2 regions of the Pedobacter sp. 22226 genome follow, and region 2 is predicted to be linked to the other one. Evidence: riboswitches for the same ligand, from Rfam matches in the RefSeq annotation. Region 2 holds a riboswitch; the other holds the start of a gene.

Region 1 (8,109 bases), on a different contig from region 2:
TCAGACGTCATGGACGGAATCGAACCGCCGTACTAGGTTTTGCAGACCTTTACCTCGCCACTCGGCCACATGACTATGTGTTCTTTTTCGATTAGCTTATTATCTGCTTTTCGTATAAGACAGAACAAAGGTAAAAATTAATTCTATAAATTCTATAGAAATAGTAGCTTTTTTTTAATTTGTTTTTTCGGCTTGTCATCCTGAGTGTAACGAAGGATCTTTTGATGGAAGATGTAAAATGGAAGATGGAATGAACCAAGCGTTGCGTTCACTTCCTTCAAATACCGTCATTTCGACCGTAGTTGAGAACCCGAAGGCTCTGCGAAGCAAAATCTATCTCTAGATAGATCTCTCCGTTTCACTGCGTTCCAGTCGAGATGACGAAGCGATATGCTCTCCCTCCATGCTCTCCCTCCATGCTCTCTCCCCAGCGCTCTCTGCTAAAAAAAATAAATTATTCTACTGTAAATCAGTTGATTATAAATAAAGTCTATAAAATCTATAGGAATACTTGTTTAAATTGTTCAAAGTTTATACTTTTACAAAAAATTAAAACAGTTCACTAGCAAATCTACGTTCGATATGAAACTCCGCAGACAACCTCAGCCATATTCTCTGATCAATTTTTCAGGTCAGTATAACTGCTGTTGCCGCTAATATAAGCTAAGATACGGATCACCTGATAAAGGTTTTCATTCAGATATTCTCATTTAAAAATCCTGGTACCCCGGGGCATTTTGATAGAATATTATGGTGGTCATGTATTTCAGTCAATAAGTTGCCGGGGTATCAGGAACAGCCAAAACTAATCACCACCACTAGTTTAGGTTATTACTCTAATTAATTCACCACCATTAATTAGTTGATTTATACAGAAGAAGGGAGAGTCAGTACTCGTTGAACTTCTAGCAACTTTCCATAGGAAAAAGTGCTCAAACTGATCTAGCAATAGATTATAAATTAACCGATAACAAGTAAACACACTGTTTCTCGTTAAGGATCATGATGCAATAACAGCTGATAAACAGCCTGTAGCCTTGCTGTATGGTTTTCTGTGCGAATCATTGTGCCTTGTTATCAAAAACTCTAAAACGATAGTGTTTAACTAATAATGATGATTATGAAAACGAGAATTACCTCAAAAATTGCATGCCTAACCACCTCAGTTTTGCTACTGGGCGGCATTGCATCAGCCAGGGTGGCAAAACCGTTCCCTAAAGAAGGGATCTGGAGGGGAGAGTTTAGTGTAAGCGAATCAAAAGTGCCTTTTAACTTCCAGTTAAAAGGAAAAACACCACAAACAGCCATTTTAACGCTCATTAATGGTTCCAGACGTGATGATTTTCATGTAGAACGACGCGGCGACGACTCGATTTACGTAAAAATGAACACTTATGATGCGGCGCTGGTCGCGAAGATCGAAACTGATGGTACCTTATCTGGCGAATACCGCAGTCTGGTACCCGGTTTCAGGGGCAATTCTTTGCCTTTTGTTGCCGAACATGGCAAAAGTTACCGCTTTGTAGAACCGGGTAAAGATGTAGCTCCAAAACACAACATTACTGGTAAGTGGGAAATTAGAACCTATACCAAAGAAGCTGTACCGGCCTCAATTGCTTTGTTAAAACAGAACGGCAACAAACTTACCGGTGTAATTATGACCGTTGTAGGCGATACCCGCGAGCTCGAAGGTACCGTACAGGGCGATGAATTTGAGTTGTCGGGTTTTACCGGGCCGAGTCCTTTTATTGTGAAGGGAAAAATCAACGATGATAACAGCATTACCGGCGAACAGGGTTTTGGAATTTACAAAAACCTGAAATTTGATGGTCAGCGTAACGAAAAAGCCGAACTTCCTGATCCTTATAAACTTACTTTCCTTAAAGAAGGTTACAGCAAACTTGATTTTACCTTCCCTGATCTGAGCGGGAAAAATGTTTCTTTAAGTGATGATAAATACAAAGGTAAGGTAGTGATTATCGAAACCATTGGTACCTGGTGCCCGAATTGTACAGATCAAACGGTATTTCTTTCACCATGGTTTAAAAAGAACCAAAAACGTGGGGTAGAAGCCATAGCCATTGGTTTTGAGCAGAAAGATGACCTGGAATATGCCAAATATACCTTAGGCAAGCTGAAAGAAAAATATGATATCACTTATGATATTCTGTTCGGTGGTATTGCCGATAAAAAAGTGGTGGCCGAAAAATTGCCTGCGCTCAATAAATTCATTGCTTTCCCAACTACGATTATTATCGATAGAAAAGGAAATGTGCGGGAAATCTACACCGGTTATACCGGAACCGTAACCGGAAAATACTTTAACGATTACGAAGCCAAATTCAATAAAGTGTTAGACGAGCTGATTGCTGAACCAGTGCCCGAAAAGCTCGCCGCAACCGAAACACTAAAAAGTAAATAAAACCAAACCAACTATATTAAATATTGGGCTGTATATAAAGATTTGTTAATAGTATGATTGACAGAGAAGTTTCCTGGTTATTGAATGGACGCAAAACGTCGTCATTGCGAGGAGGCTTTTTCAGCCGAGGAAGCAATCTTACAACGATCGCTAAAAGTGTGCGCTTTAAGATTGCTTCGTGCCTCGCAATGACGGACTTTTTTATTCTGCCAAAGTAACTCGTCCAAGAATACGTCAAAAAATTGAGATACAGCCCATATTTTAACCTACACCTAAAATTATAAAAGATGAAAAATTACTATGCTAAAATGCAGGTGCTGGCTTTAGCATCCCTCATTTCTACTGCAGCTTTTGCTGTAAATAAAGTAGATGAAGAGCCAAAAGTGGCCAAAAAATTTATAAAAGAAGGAATATGGCGAGGCGTATTCAAGGTTGCTGAAACCGAAGTGCCATTTAATTTCGAACTTAAAGGAAAAGATGCTGAGCATGCTACTTTCACGCTGTTAAACGGAACCCGCAGAGACGATTTCCACATCAAATATTTAGGTCAGGATTCTTTGTTCATCAAAATGAATACCTACGATGCCGCTTTGGTAGCTAAAATAGAAAGCGATGGCAGGATCTCTGGCGAATATAAAAGCCTGGTGCCAGGTTTACAGGGTAATGCTTTACCTTTTACTGCCGAACAAGGCAAATCGTATCGCTTTGTTGAACCTGGTAAAGATGTAGCACCTACCGCCAATTTAACCGGTAAATGGGAATTTAAAGGATTTTCGAAAGAAGCTGTCCCAAATAAAGTAGCCATACTGAAACAGGAAGGCAATAAACTTACCGGCGTAATTATGCAGGTAACCGGCGATAGTCGCGAACTCGAAGGTACCGTACAGGGAAACCAGTTTGTGCTTTCAGGCTTTAGCGGCCCGAGCCCGAAAATATATAAAGGTACCATTAACGAAGACGGTACACTTTCTGGCGAAATCAGTCAGGGGATTTACGATAACTTAAAGTTTACAGGTGTAAAAGACAGCAAAGCCGAACTGCCTGATCCCTACAAATTAACACACTTAAAAGAAGGTGTTAAAAAACTTGCTTTTACTTTTCCAGACCTCAACGGCAAACCGGTTTCGTTAACCGACGATAAATATAAAGGTAAAGTGGTGATTGTAGAATTGGTAGGTACCTGGTGCCCTAACTGTACCGATCAAACCGTATTTCTTTCGCCCTGGTTCAATAAAAACAGCAAAAGAGGTGTAGAGGCTATTGCGATCGGTTTCGAACAGAAAGACGACCTCGAATATGGAAAATATACCCTGGGTAAACTCCGCGATAAATACAATATCAAATACGATATCCTGTTCGGAGGACTGGCTGATAAACGTTTGGTTGCCGATAAACTTCCGGCTTTGAACAAATTTATTGCTTACCCAACCACCATTATCATCGACCGTAAGGGTGAAGTACGCGAAATCTACACCGGATACACCGGAACTGTTACTGGAAAATACTACGATGATTATGAGAAAAAATTCAATAAAGTACTGGACGAATTAATTGCAGAACCAGTACCATCGGCAGCCTATTTTGAGGCGCAGGCAAATGGAAAATAGATACCACCTCAACTAAAAACCAAAATATAATGTTACAGTACAAAACGATTGCACTCATTGCTACCACCATCGTAGCTGGATCTTTAACCGCTTTAAACGGACCAAAACCTAAACTTAAAGCACCTGCCGAAACTTCGGTAAGTAAACTGGTAAACTATAAAGTAAATGCCGAACAGAGTAAACTAACCTGGCTGGCTAAAAAAGTAACCGGAGAACATTCGGGAACCATCAATGTTACTTCGGGATCTTTGGCCCTGGATAATAAAGTGCTAAAAGGCGGAAGCTTTGAACTGGATACCAAAACCATTGCGGTAACCGATTTAACGGATAAAGAAACCAATGCAAAATTGTTGGGCCACTTAAAAAGTGCTGATTTTTTTGCCGTTGATAAGTTTGATAAAGCTACTTTCAATATCACTTCGGCCCAAAGTACAGGTGCGGGTACTTATAATGTAAAAGGAAAACTCACCATTAAAGGCATTACCAACGAAATTACTTTCCCGGCTACGGTTAAGCAAGATGGCAACAAAGTAACGGCCAATGCAAAAATTATTATCGACAGAACCAAGTATGATATCAAATTCAGATCAAAAAGCTTTTTTGAAAACCTCGGCGACAAAACCATTTATGATGATTTTGAGCTGAATGTACAGCTTGTTGCCAATAATTAAAAAATCTCTTGTTAAGGTTAGTGGAGTGTGGGAGGATGTTTGTTCTCCCTGCCTCTGGCTATTACCTGGTTGTCATTCTGAGTGCAACGAAGAATCTTTACAGTCGTCACCCTGTCCCGATTCATCGGGATCAGGGTCTATCATGCAAGTAAGGTATTCATTTCTGCGTATCGATCGGGTTCCGTGTTTCATCGGCCAGGGATTCTTCACTGCGTTCAGAATGACAGTCAATATGATTTGAAATAGATCTCTCCACTCCGCGATGCTCCGGTCGAGATGACGACACTCTTTAGCATGACGATTCGATATTACCCCAATAAACCAATGAAAAAAAGCAAACTCATAATCCCCCTAAGTCTTATCACCTTAGTGATACTGATGGCCGGTTTTGGTGCCGATGATCCGACAGTAATCAACAGCAGGGAGCGTTTGGGCGAAAAATTGTTTTTTGATCCGATTCTTTCCAAAGATAAAAGCATCAGCTGTGCTTCGTGCCATAAACCGGAGTTTGCTTTTGCCGATACCGCAAGGGTAAGTTTAGGTGTTGGCGGAACTAAGGGAACGCGTAATTCGCCATCGGTAACCAACCTTTCGGGCCGGCCGAATCTTTTTTGGGATGGCAGGGCTGCCTCTCTCGAAGATCAGGCTTTGCAACCCATCATCAATCCGGTTGAAATGAACCTGCCCATTGCTGATGCCATCGATAGATTACAGAAAGACAAAGAATATGCAGCACTTTTTCAAAAGATTTTTAATGCACCGCCCACCCAAAAGAATTTACTGCTGGCCATTGCTTCTTTCGAACGGACTTTAGAAACCGCAAATAGTCCTTATGACCGTTACATCAATGGTGATGATAAAGCGATATCCGAAAATGCCAAACGGGGCAGAATGTTGTTTATCGGAAAAGCCAACTGTAACAACTGTCATTCGGGTGAAGATTTTACTGCCGATCGTTTTAAAGGCATAGGATTATTTAACGATGAAGAGTTGAAAGACCAGGGTAGATTTGAGGTAACCGGTAATCCGGAACATAAAGGACATTTTAAAATCCCGGGTTTAAGAAATGTTGGCTTAACGGCCCCATATATGCACAATGGGATGTTTAAAACGCTAAAAGAAGTAATCCAGTATTATAATAACCCAGACGCAGTAATTAAAAATGGCAAAAACAGGGACCTTTCCCTAAATAAACCATTGGGATTAAGCGAAACCGACATAAACGATATTGAAGCTTTTTTACTGTCGCTAACCGACGACAGATTTCAAAAACCAAACCATAAAACAGGCCAATAGCCAAAACCCGAAAAATCAATTTTAAAACATTTTTCAACCCGAAAAAAGGTCGAAGGGCCATTGGTATGTCTATTCCAAAATAAACAACATGAAGATAAAATTACTATTCATATTACTGTTGAGTACAGTTATTTACTCAAAATTAGTTGCCCAGCAGCGGATCATCACCGGGGTGGTGGTTGCTGCAGAAGATCAGTCACCATTACCTGGCGTATCGGTAAGAATCAAGGGATTAGATGGCTCTACCGTTACAGATAAGGATGGCGCATTTAAAATTTCAACCAAAAACGGACGCTTTATCGAAGTATCCTACATCGGTTATAAAACCGCCATCGTAGAAATTGGATCGGCTACCAAACTGAACGTTTCGCTCGAACAAGCTGATAATACTTTAACCGAATTACAGATTGTAGGCTCGAGGAATGCTAACCGAACCAAACTTAATTCGCCTGTTCCGGTAGATGTAATCGATTTAAAAACATTGCAGCAAACCTCACCACAGGCCAGTGTAACGCAGTTACTCCAGTATGTATCACCATCTTTCCACTCTTCGGTTTCCGGTGGTGGCGATGCCGCTTCGGCAACTTCTACCGTACAATTGAAAGGCCTGGGCGTAGATCAGGTATTGGTGCTGGTAAACGGAAAAAGAAGACATAAAAGCTCGAACATCAGTTGGGGCGGTTTGGGTAACGGGGCAACCGGATACGATCTGAATGCCATTCCGGTGGGTTCGATAGATCGTATCGAAATTTTACGCGACGGTGCTGCGGCCCAATATGGATCGGATGCCATTGCAGGCGTAATTAACGTGGTGCTGAAAAATACTCCTGATGAAATTACGGCAAGCACGATTGAAAGTATCCGCCGCAGGGGAGATGGCTTAACCACCAGGAGCAATGCTAATATCGGACTAAAACTGGGCGCAAAAGGTTTCCTGAATATCACTGGCGAATATGCCACACAAGCGGTTTCACTTCCTTCCGGAAATGATTCAGATGGGATTTACATCGGTCCGGCTTATGGTGGCGGAGCCAATACCAGGGGTTTTGACCAGATCTATACCAAAGAAATTGATGATGCCATTATTGCCAGCCGCGGTATCGACCGGCATTTCTTTGATCAGCGTGGATCCACCAATAAATCCAAAGATGGTTTATTATCATTCAATGCCGGAATCCCGTTGAGAGATGGTTTTGAAGTATATTCATTCGGTGGCATCAGTCACCGTAACTCGCAGTTTACCGCTGTATACCGTTTGCCGGGCTGGACAGAGCGCAACAATACCTTTGTTTATCCGGATGGATTTCTGCCTGCCATGGATAACATCATCACCGATCAATCTCTGGCAATAGGTGTAAAAGGCAAGATAAGCGGATGGAACTTCGACGTATCCAATGTTTACGGGAGAAATGCTTTTGATAACATCATCAGCAATACGTTGAATGCCAGTTTAGGTCAAAAAACACCTCGTACCTTTAATGCGGGCAGTTACAATGCTTCACAGAACAGCGGAAGTTTAGATTTTTCAAGGAAATTTGATAAAGTACTTAAAGGTCTGAATGTTGCCTTTGGCGGACAGTACCGCGTAGAAACCTATCAGATTATTGCAGGCGAAGAAGGTTCTTATTCGAAAGCCGATTTAAGTACCATTTATTCTATTGGTTATACCACTGGGGGCATTCCATATTTCGTAGCTGCGGGCAGCACACCTTTAAACGGACTTTCTCCGGGTTCGCAGATCCATGCCGGTTTCAGGCCATCAAATGAAGTGAATGTGAAACGTTCTATTTCTGCTGCTTATGCGGATCTCGAATTGAACGTAACCGATAAATGGCTTTTATCAGGCGCGGTTAGGGTAGAAAATTATTCCGATTTTGGAAGCGTAACCACCTACAAAGCCGCAACGCGTTACGGTTTCGCTAAATGGCTGGCCGTTCGTGGTGGTTACAATACCGGTTTCAGGGCTCCCGATCTGGCACAGTTTTACTACACAGAAACCTCTACTACCTTTCAGAACGGAGTTGCGATAGATCAGGTTACGGCAAATAATGTAAATCCTGCAACCAAAGCCTTGGGTATTCCATCGCTACAACCCGAAAAATCGAAAGGTTAT
Region 2 (8,109 bases):
TATTTCCCACACGGATTACTTCATGTTTTTCGGCGAAAGCATCGGCCACCTTTTTGCCTAATGTTCCTGTTGCGCCCACAATTATTATTTTCATATGGATCTGTTTAATGTTTTAGATGTGCTCATTTAGCATTTGCTATTAAACACCAAGGTTATTTAAAAGTTTTTGTTGATCAGTCCTGTAATATCATTTCTGCTTTTAAATCGTTGATAAAAAGATCGATATGAGCCTCGCTTACATTGGGCATGCAGATGATATGAGAATTGCCTTGTTCTGCTGCCAACTGCCATTTTTTGCAAATCGGGGCAGATGGGGTAGGGAAGTTCACGGTAATGGCATTCGGATTCCGCCATGCGGCTATGCCCATTTCTTTAAGTTTCTCTTCGGTATAAGCTGCTGTTGCCAGACTGTGCATGGCCCTGTCTTTTAAACCCTCAATCCCCAGTCGTTTAATAGTATGCCATAAAAACAGTGGGCTATGCCCGTTTCTCGATCCGGTAATCGTGGTATCTACACTTCCTATATAAGCCACAGAACGGGCAATCCGGTCGCGGTTCGATTTTTTTGCCACTACCACGCCACAAGGCATTGGCGAACCAAAAAACTTGTGCCCGCTAATCGCGATGCTGTCTGCACCATCTTCAAAGTCGAAAGCTGGCCTGGGCTCGATCAAAGCACTATAGGTTCCTGATAATGCAGCGTCGGCATGAATGTAGTAATGCTGTATGGCCAGTTTTTTTAAAATGGTTTTAATTTTAGCCACATCATCACGGGCCTCGGTCATCGTGGTACCAATATTGGCCATAATAATTACCGGCATGTGGCGGTTCATCCTGATGGTGTGTTCAAGATCTTCGTAATCAATTTCGCCGTTTTCCTGCGTGCGGATCACAATATTGCCCATATTAAGCAGGTGCAGGTTTTTTTGTACGCTGTAATGTGTGGCTTCGGAATAATAAACCATTCCTTTTGGATGCAGTTCTCTGGCCAGGTATAAACCATACAAATTGCCTTCTGAGCCGCCATTGGTAACATAACCCCACCAATTATCTGCCGGAGCGCGGAAAAGTTCAGCAAAAAACTGTACAACTTCTTTTTCCAGTTCGCGCGATCCAACACCATAGGTAGAAGTTATAAAAGGATCACCCAGGTTATTCATCGGGTATTTTAAAAAATCAGCTAATGCCTGATAATCAAAATCCTTCGAAACTGGATAACCTAAAAATAAATCGGTTTGTTCCTTGATTTTTTCTAACAGATTATTTAATACTTCCTGATCTTTTGCCTGTAGTTCTTTTGCATCCATAAATGATATGATTGCAGGCAAAATTAGATAAATCAAAATATAATATTAACAATTGTGTTTCAATAAGAATATTATATTGATTTATATATTTTATATGAAATTTAAATCTGGTTAGAGCTGATGATTTAACCTGTGCGAAGTATAAAATATGGCTATTGAAGGTTAAGCAATGCCTGCCTTACCGCGTTATCGGTTTGGTTTGCTGCCTTGTAATAACCAACATCGCCTAAATAGTACCTGCAAAGCAGCGCTTTCAAATCATTTAAGATTACATTTTTTGCACTGTATAATTGAAAACGGTCTATAGGGACATTTTTGCGTTGAAGAAACCCGATAAAATCTTTAAAATCGTTATCGTTTATCGTGAAAATGTTAATGTACTGTTCAACAAAGCTAGCGCTGTATTTGGTGGTTAGTACATTAAATACGTAATCAGAAAGTACTTTTTTACTCACCAGATTACTGTAAAATTTATTGTAGCCGGTAGTATCCAACTTCACAAATACATCGGGCTGAATACCGCCTATTGGTTTAATCTTTTTAGAAGGCTGAACGTTTACCCCTTCTGTTTTTTCGATAGAATCCTGAAAAGAAGTACGGTCGCCGGTAAGTTCTCCGTCCATCATGCGCTCATCCAGCTCATGTTTATAAGCATCATAGCCCTTTTTGTAGGATTTCTGGATGCTTCGCCCTGATGGCGTGTAATACCTGGCAATGGTTAAATTAAGTGCAGAGCCATCGCCAAAGGCAAATTGCTCCTGTACCAAACCCTTACCAAATGAGCGGCGGCCAACAATAATGCCCCTTCCTAAATCCTGAATGGCTCCTGCAACAATTTCACTGGCAGAAGCTGTATTTTCATTGATCAGCACTGCAAGTTTACCATTTTGAAAGGCACCTGTTCCGGTAGAAAAATAATCGGTGCGGGGTTCATGTTTACCCTGTGTATATACAATAAGTTTATTTTCTGGTAAAAACTGATCAGCTAAGCCAGTTGCAGCGGTAAAATATCCCCCGCCATTATCACGTAAATCGAGAATCAGCTTTTTCATGCCTTTTGCTTTCAGGTTGTTTGCCGCAACAGAAAAATCGTTATCGGTATTGGCGCCAAATTTACTGATGCGCACATAACCTGTTTCATTGTTGATCATGTAAGCGGCATCTATACTGCTGATGTTTACTTTGCCACGGGTAACCATAATGCGGTTGCTCTGCTGCGCATTGGGGTGTAAAAGTACCACACTTACTCCTGTGCCGGCCTTACCTTTAAAACGGCCGGTAAGCTGATCTTTTGGTAAATTTCTTCCGCTTACCGTAGCGGTATCGATACTGAGGATTTTATCGCCCAATTTTATACCTGCCTGGTAAGCCGGACCGTCTTTAACCACGCCCGTAACCATCATGGTATCGTTAAGCATGTAGTATTCTATACCTACACCTTCAAAATTGCCTTCCAGGTTATCAGTCATATCCTGTGCATCGGTTGGAGGCAGGTACACACTATGTGGATCGAGTTGATGTAAAACGCTGTCTATCGGTAAATTTTGAAGCGAATCGGTATTGATATCATCAACATAATTGCCGTTGATGATGTGCAGAATTTCATTTAATTTTTCGTCGCTGTTAACAGCAAGCTGCGGGCTTTTTTTTACGCCAAAACCCTGGTCTTTAATAAATTTTATGCCCAAAAACATACCCGCTATTAAAATTACAGAATAGCTCGTGGCAATCAGTATGTTATTACGGGTATTTTTTTTCATCAGCGTTAGGCAAATTTATGAAAATTAGCGGGTTGATATATTTTTTAACTGCATTTTCGTGTCTTTTGTTTATAATTTTTAACATTAATTAACGCCAAGAAGGAGTTCGTTGATGTTTGTGAGATATATTTTTGATTTTTTAGGGTAGATTTTAGAAAGAATTTACCGAATTTTATCAAAATTAAATTTATGGACAGAGTTACCGAGCAAGAATCCAATTACAGCCACATTGATCAGATGTCGGTATTGGAAGTTCTGCAGGGCATTAATAACGAAGATAAAACGGTTGCCTATGCCGTTGAGAAATCTTTGCCTCAGATCGAAAAATTAACAACGGCAGTTGCCGGACGGATGAAAAAAGGTGGCCGTCTTTTTTATATTGGAGCAGGTACCAGTGGTCGTTTAGGTGTGGTTGATGCCTCAGAGTGCCCTCCAACCTATGGTGTTCCTTTTGATTGGGTTGTTGGCATCATTGCTGGTGGTGATACGGCCATTAGAAAAGCAGTAGAATTTGCAGAAGATGACGCCGAACAGGCCTGGAAAGATCTTCAGGAATTTAACATCAACGAAAAAGATTGTCTGGTAGGTTTGGCTGCTTCGGGTACCACACCTTATGTGATCGGTGGATTGAACACGGCACGCAAACATGGCATTTTAACCGGTTGTATTGTTTGTAATACCGGCGGACCAATAGCTGCAGAATCGGATTTCCCGGTTGAAGTGGTGGTTGGACCTGAGTTTGTTACCGGATCTACCCGTATGAAATCGGGCACGGCACAAAAAATGGTTTTAAACATGCTGAGTACCACCGTTATGGTTCAGCTGGGGCGCGTAGTTGGCAATAAAATGGTCGATATGCAGTTAACTAACCATAAATTAGTCGATCGCGGTACACAAATGGTTGCCGACGAACTAAATATTGGCTACGATGAAGCCGCCGAATTGTTAACCCGTTACGGAAGCGTACGTAAAGCAGTAGAAGCAGGACACTAAAAATGATAGAATGACGAAATGAGAAAATTTTGAATGATGGAATTTGGGAGTAGCTTTTAATATTCACTCATTCAAAATTCATTCATTCGATAATTTATTTATCTCTCATTCAAAATTCAATCATTCAATAATTTGTCTGTTCAATCATTCAATAATTAAAGTATATGCACGAGATAGAGCCTTATTACCAGTGGAGAGATGATTATATTTCGGCAGAAGACGAGCGTTCGCCGTTTTACAATACCGAATATTCGGAGCTTTATTTTGATAAGCAGATTTATAATTTTTTACTGCACCCGCAGTGGGACGAGTTTGGTTCGAATACGCTTTACATGAAGGTGTTATATGCCGATTACGACCGGAGTTATGCCATTATAGAATTTATAGGGGAGTGGAACGATGCCATTAACAACGACATTATGTTACTCAAGCGCGATATTTTAGAGCTGATGATGGATGAAGGCATCAATAAATTTATCCTGATTGGCGAAAATGTATTGAATTTTCATTCTTCTGACGACAGTTATTACGAAGAATGGTTTCAGGAAGTAGAAGATGGCTGGATTGTTGGGGTGAATTTCCAGGAACATGTAATTGCCGAATTTAGAGACAATAACATCGATTATTACATTAACTTTGGAGGCGCTTTTGATAATCTGCCATGGCGCACATTAAAACCCCTTCAGTTCTTTAAAAAAGTTGAAGAACTGTTGACAAAAAGATTAAACTAAATATTTATTTTTATATAGTTAAATACACAAAATTTAAAATGGAACAACAAAATTTCGAATATCAAAAAAACAGTGTTTTTGTACAAGAGAACTCTGTTTCTAAAAAATTCTTTGCAAACGTTTTCTTATGGATGTTCGTTGCCTTGAGTTTATCAACCGTAGCTGCTTATCTTTTTGGAACAAATGAGCAGTTTATGCAATATCTTTTAACTGTTAACCCATCTACCGGCAAAGTAGGGATGTCTATTTTTGGATACATTGCTATGTTTGCGCCACTTGGACTTGTTTTACTGATGAGTTTTGGCTTAAGTAAACTTTCTTACCCAGCTTTGATAGGTGTTTTTGTTTTATACTCGGTATTAACAGGTGTAAGTTTAAGTTTTATCCTATTGGCTTATACTTCTGGTTCGGTAGTAAGCTGCTTTGCAGGTGCTGCTGGTATTTTTGGTATTATGGCAGTTATGGGTTATACTACCAATATCGATTTAAGTAAATTCGGCCCTATTTTAATGGTTGGCGTAATCGGATTAGTAATTGCAAGTGTGGTTAATATGTTTATCCAAAGTGAGCAGTTTAGTTTATTTATGGCATTTATTGGTATCGCAATCTTTACGGCTTTAACCGCTTACGATGTTCAGAAAATTAAACAGATTGGTCAGGGTATCGAAGCAAGTGGAGAACAGGTACTACAGGTAGAATCAAAAAAGATGGCAATAGTTGCGGCATTGCGCTTATATCTTGATTTTCTTAACATCTTTTTATTCTTATTACGCATTTTCGGTAACAGAAGATAAGATTAAAAACAGAACAATATTTTAAAGGCTGTGCAGTTTTGCATGGCCTTTGTAATTTTATTTGGCGGCAAAGCGATAAATTTTGGAATTGATGTAGCTTTGTTGCATTTTTGTACGCTTATTAAGAAAGACGGAGGGATTAGACCCAACGAAGTCTTAGCAACCTGTAACCATACAAGGTGCTAAATTCTATCCCGGATAAATTCGGGGCCAGATAAGTTTAGGATTACGATTCACGTACCAACTTTTTAGATAAGCCTTTTTTTGAGATTTGAGATGATAGATATGAGATTTGAGTCATAATTTGTGCTTAATAATTCTCATATCACATGTCTCACATCTCATATCTAACAACTAGAATGAGCATAAGAGAAGAATTAGAGAAACGTATTTTGGTGATTGATGGTGCTATGGGTACCATGATTCAGCGATATACCTTAACCGAAGAAGATTTTAGGGGAGAGCGATTTAAGGACCATCCCTGTGATGTAAAAGGCAATAATGATTTGCTGAACATCACGCGTCCGGATATTATAAAAACGATACACCTGGAGTATATGGCGGCTGGTGCCGATATTATCGAAACCAATACCTTCAGTACCCAGCGCATTTCCATGGCCGATTACCAGATGGAAGACCTTTCTTACGAAATGAGTTTTGAAGGTGCACGGATAGCAAAAGAAGCTGCAAATGAATTTATGGCGGCAAATCCAGATCGTAAATGTTTTGTTGCCGGTGCCATTGGTCCAACCAACCGTACCCTTTCTATGTCGCCAAATGTAAACGATCCTGGTTTCAGGGCGGTTTATTTTGACGAACTCGAAGAAGCCTATTACGAGCAGGTACGTGGCCTGGTAGATGGTGGCTCGGATGTATTATTAATCGAAACCATTTTCGATACTTTAAATGCAAAAGTGGCCATTGTAGCCATTAAAAAATATGAAGAGGTAATTGGCCGTAAACTCGAAATCATGATTTCCGGAACCATTACCGATGCCTCTGGCAGAACGCTTTCCGGTCAAACGGCAGAAGCTTTCTTAAACTCTGTAATGCACGCAAAACCATTAAGTATCGGTTTTAACTGCGCTTTGGGTGCAAAGGAAATGCGTCCGCACATTGAAGAGTTAGCGGCAAAAGCCGGATGTTATGTTTCGGCCTATCCAAATGCAGGTTTACCGAACGAGTTTGGTGCGTATGATGAACAACCACACGAAACGGCTCATCTGGTGGATGATTTTATTGCCTCTGGTTTTGTGAATATTGTGGGTGGCTGTTGTGGTACTACACCTGAGCATATTGGCTGTATTGCCAAAAACGCTAGAAAAGCTGTACCCAGGAAAATACCTGTACTGGAGCCTTACATGCGTTTAAGTGGATTAGAGCCGGTAACCATCACCCCTGATAGTATTTTTGTAAACATCGGCGAAAGGACTAATATTACAGGTTCTCCAAAATTCTCTAAACTGATTTTGGGTGGCGATTACGAAGCTGCATTGGCCGTTGCTTTGCAACAGGTAGAAGGTGGTGCACAGGTAATCGATGTAAACATGGATGAAGGGATGTTGGATTCGGAAGCGGCAATGACCAAATTCTTAAACCTCATTGCTTCAGAACCTGATATCGCCAAATTGCCCATCATGGTCGATTCATCCAAATGGTCGGTTATTGAAAATGGCCTGAAATGTTTGCAAGGAAAAGGAATTGTAAACTCCATTTCTTTAAAAGAAGGGGAAGATAAATTCCGTGAGAGTGCCCGTAAAATTATGCAATACGGTGCTGCGGTTGTGGTAATGGCTTTTGATGAACAAGGTCAGGCCGATAATTACGAGCGCAGAAAGGAAATCTGTAAAAGAAGTTACGATATCCTGGTACACGAAATCGGCTTTCCGCCTGAAGATATTATTTTCGACCCGAATATCTTAACTGTAGCAACAGGACTCGAAGAGCATAACAATTATGCTGTCGATTTCATCAATGCCACCCGCTGGATTAAAGAAAACCTGCCTTATGCCAAAGTAAGCGGTGGGGTTTCGAATATTTCGTTCTCTTTCAGGGGTAATAATACCGTTCGGGAGGCCATGCACTCGGCATTTCTTTATCATGCCATTCAGGCTGGTTTAGATATGGGAATTGTAAATGCGGGGATGTTGGAGGTTTATCAGGAAATTCCGCCTGAACTGTTAGAAAGGGTAGAAGATGTATTGTTAAACCGAAGAGAAGATGCAACGGAGCGTTTGGTAGAATATGCCGATACCGTAAAATCGAAAGGTAAAGAGGTTGTTAAAGATGAAGAGTGGAGAAAAGGCTCTGTTGAAGAAAGGTTATCACATTCTTTGGTGAAAGGAATTGTGGAGTACCTGGATGATGACGTGGAAGAAGCCCGGCAAAAATACGCCCGCCCGATTCAGGTAATCGAAGGACCGCTGATGGATGGAATGAACATCGTTGGTGATTTATTTGGTGCCGGAAAAATGTTCCTGCCCCAGGTGGTAAAATCAGCGAGGGTAATGAAAAAAGCTGTAGC

Evidence for each region. Region 2 has a riboswitch for S-adenosylmethionine ahead of metH (methionine synthase). Riboswitches for the same ligand answer to the same signal wherever they lie in the genome.
Region 1: another riboswitch for S-adenosylmethionine. It lies ahead of ACTJKC_RS24625 (peroxiredoxin family protein); the one in region 2 lies ahead of metH (methionine synthase).

What each region holds. Positions count from the first base shown of each region.
Region 1 is NZ_JBQEPB010000014.1:7,524-15,632, reverse strand. Features, by position in the region: tRNA gene ACTJKC_RS24630 (tRNA-Cys) at 5-75, opposite strand; SAM riboswitch class I at 865-962, shown strand; gene ACTJKC_RS24625 (peroxiredoxin family protein) at 1,121-2,422, shown strand; gene ACTJKC_RS24620 (peroxiredoxin family protein) at 2,710-4,029, shown strand; gene ACTJKC_RS24615 (YceI family protein) at 4,059-4,700, shown strand; gene ACTJKC_RS24610 (cytochrome-c peroxidase) at 5,025-5,996, shown strand; gene ACTJKC_RS24605 (TonB-dependent receptor) at 6,085-8,109, shown strand, end outside.
Region 2 is NZ_JBQEPB010000004.1:158,057-166,165, forward strand. Features, by position in the region: gene ACTJKC_RS10235 (short chain dehydrogenase) at 1-94, opposite strand, end outside; gene ACTJKC_RS10240 (histidine decarboxylase) at 174-1,307, opposite strand; gene ACTJKC_RS10245 (S41 family peptidase) at 1,460-3,067, opposite strand; gene murQ (N-acetylmuramic acid 6-phosphate etherase) at 3,257-4,060, shown strand; gene ACTJKC_RS10255 (hypothetical protein) at 4,225-4,791, shown strand; gene ACTJKC_RS10260 (Bax inhibitor-1/YccA family protein) at 4,830-5,585, shown strand; SAM riboswitch class I at 5,701-5,806, shown strand; gene metH (methionine synthase) at 5,945-8,109, shown strand, end outside.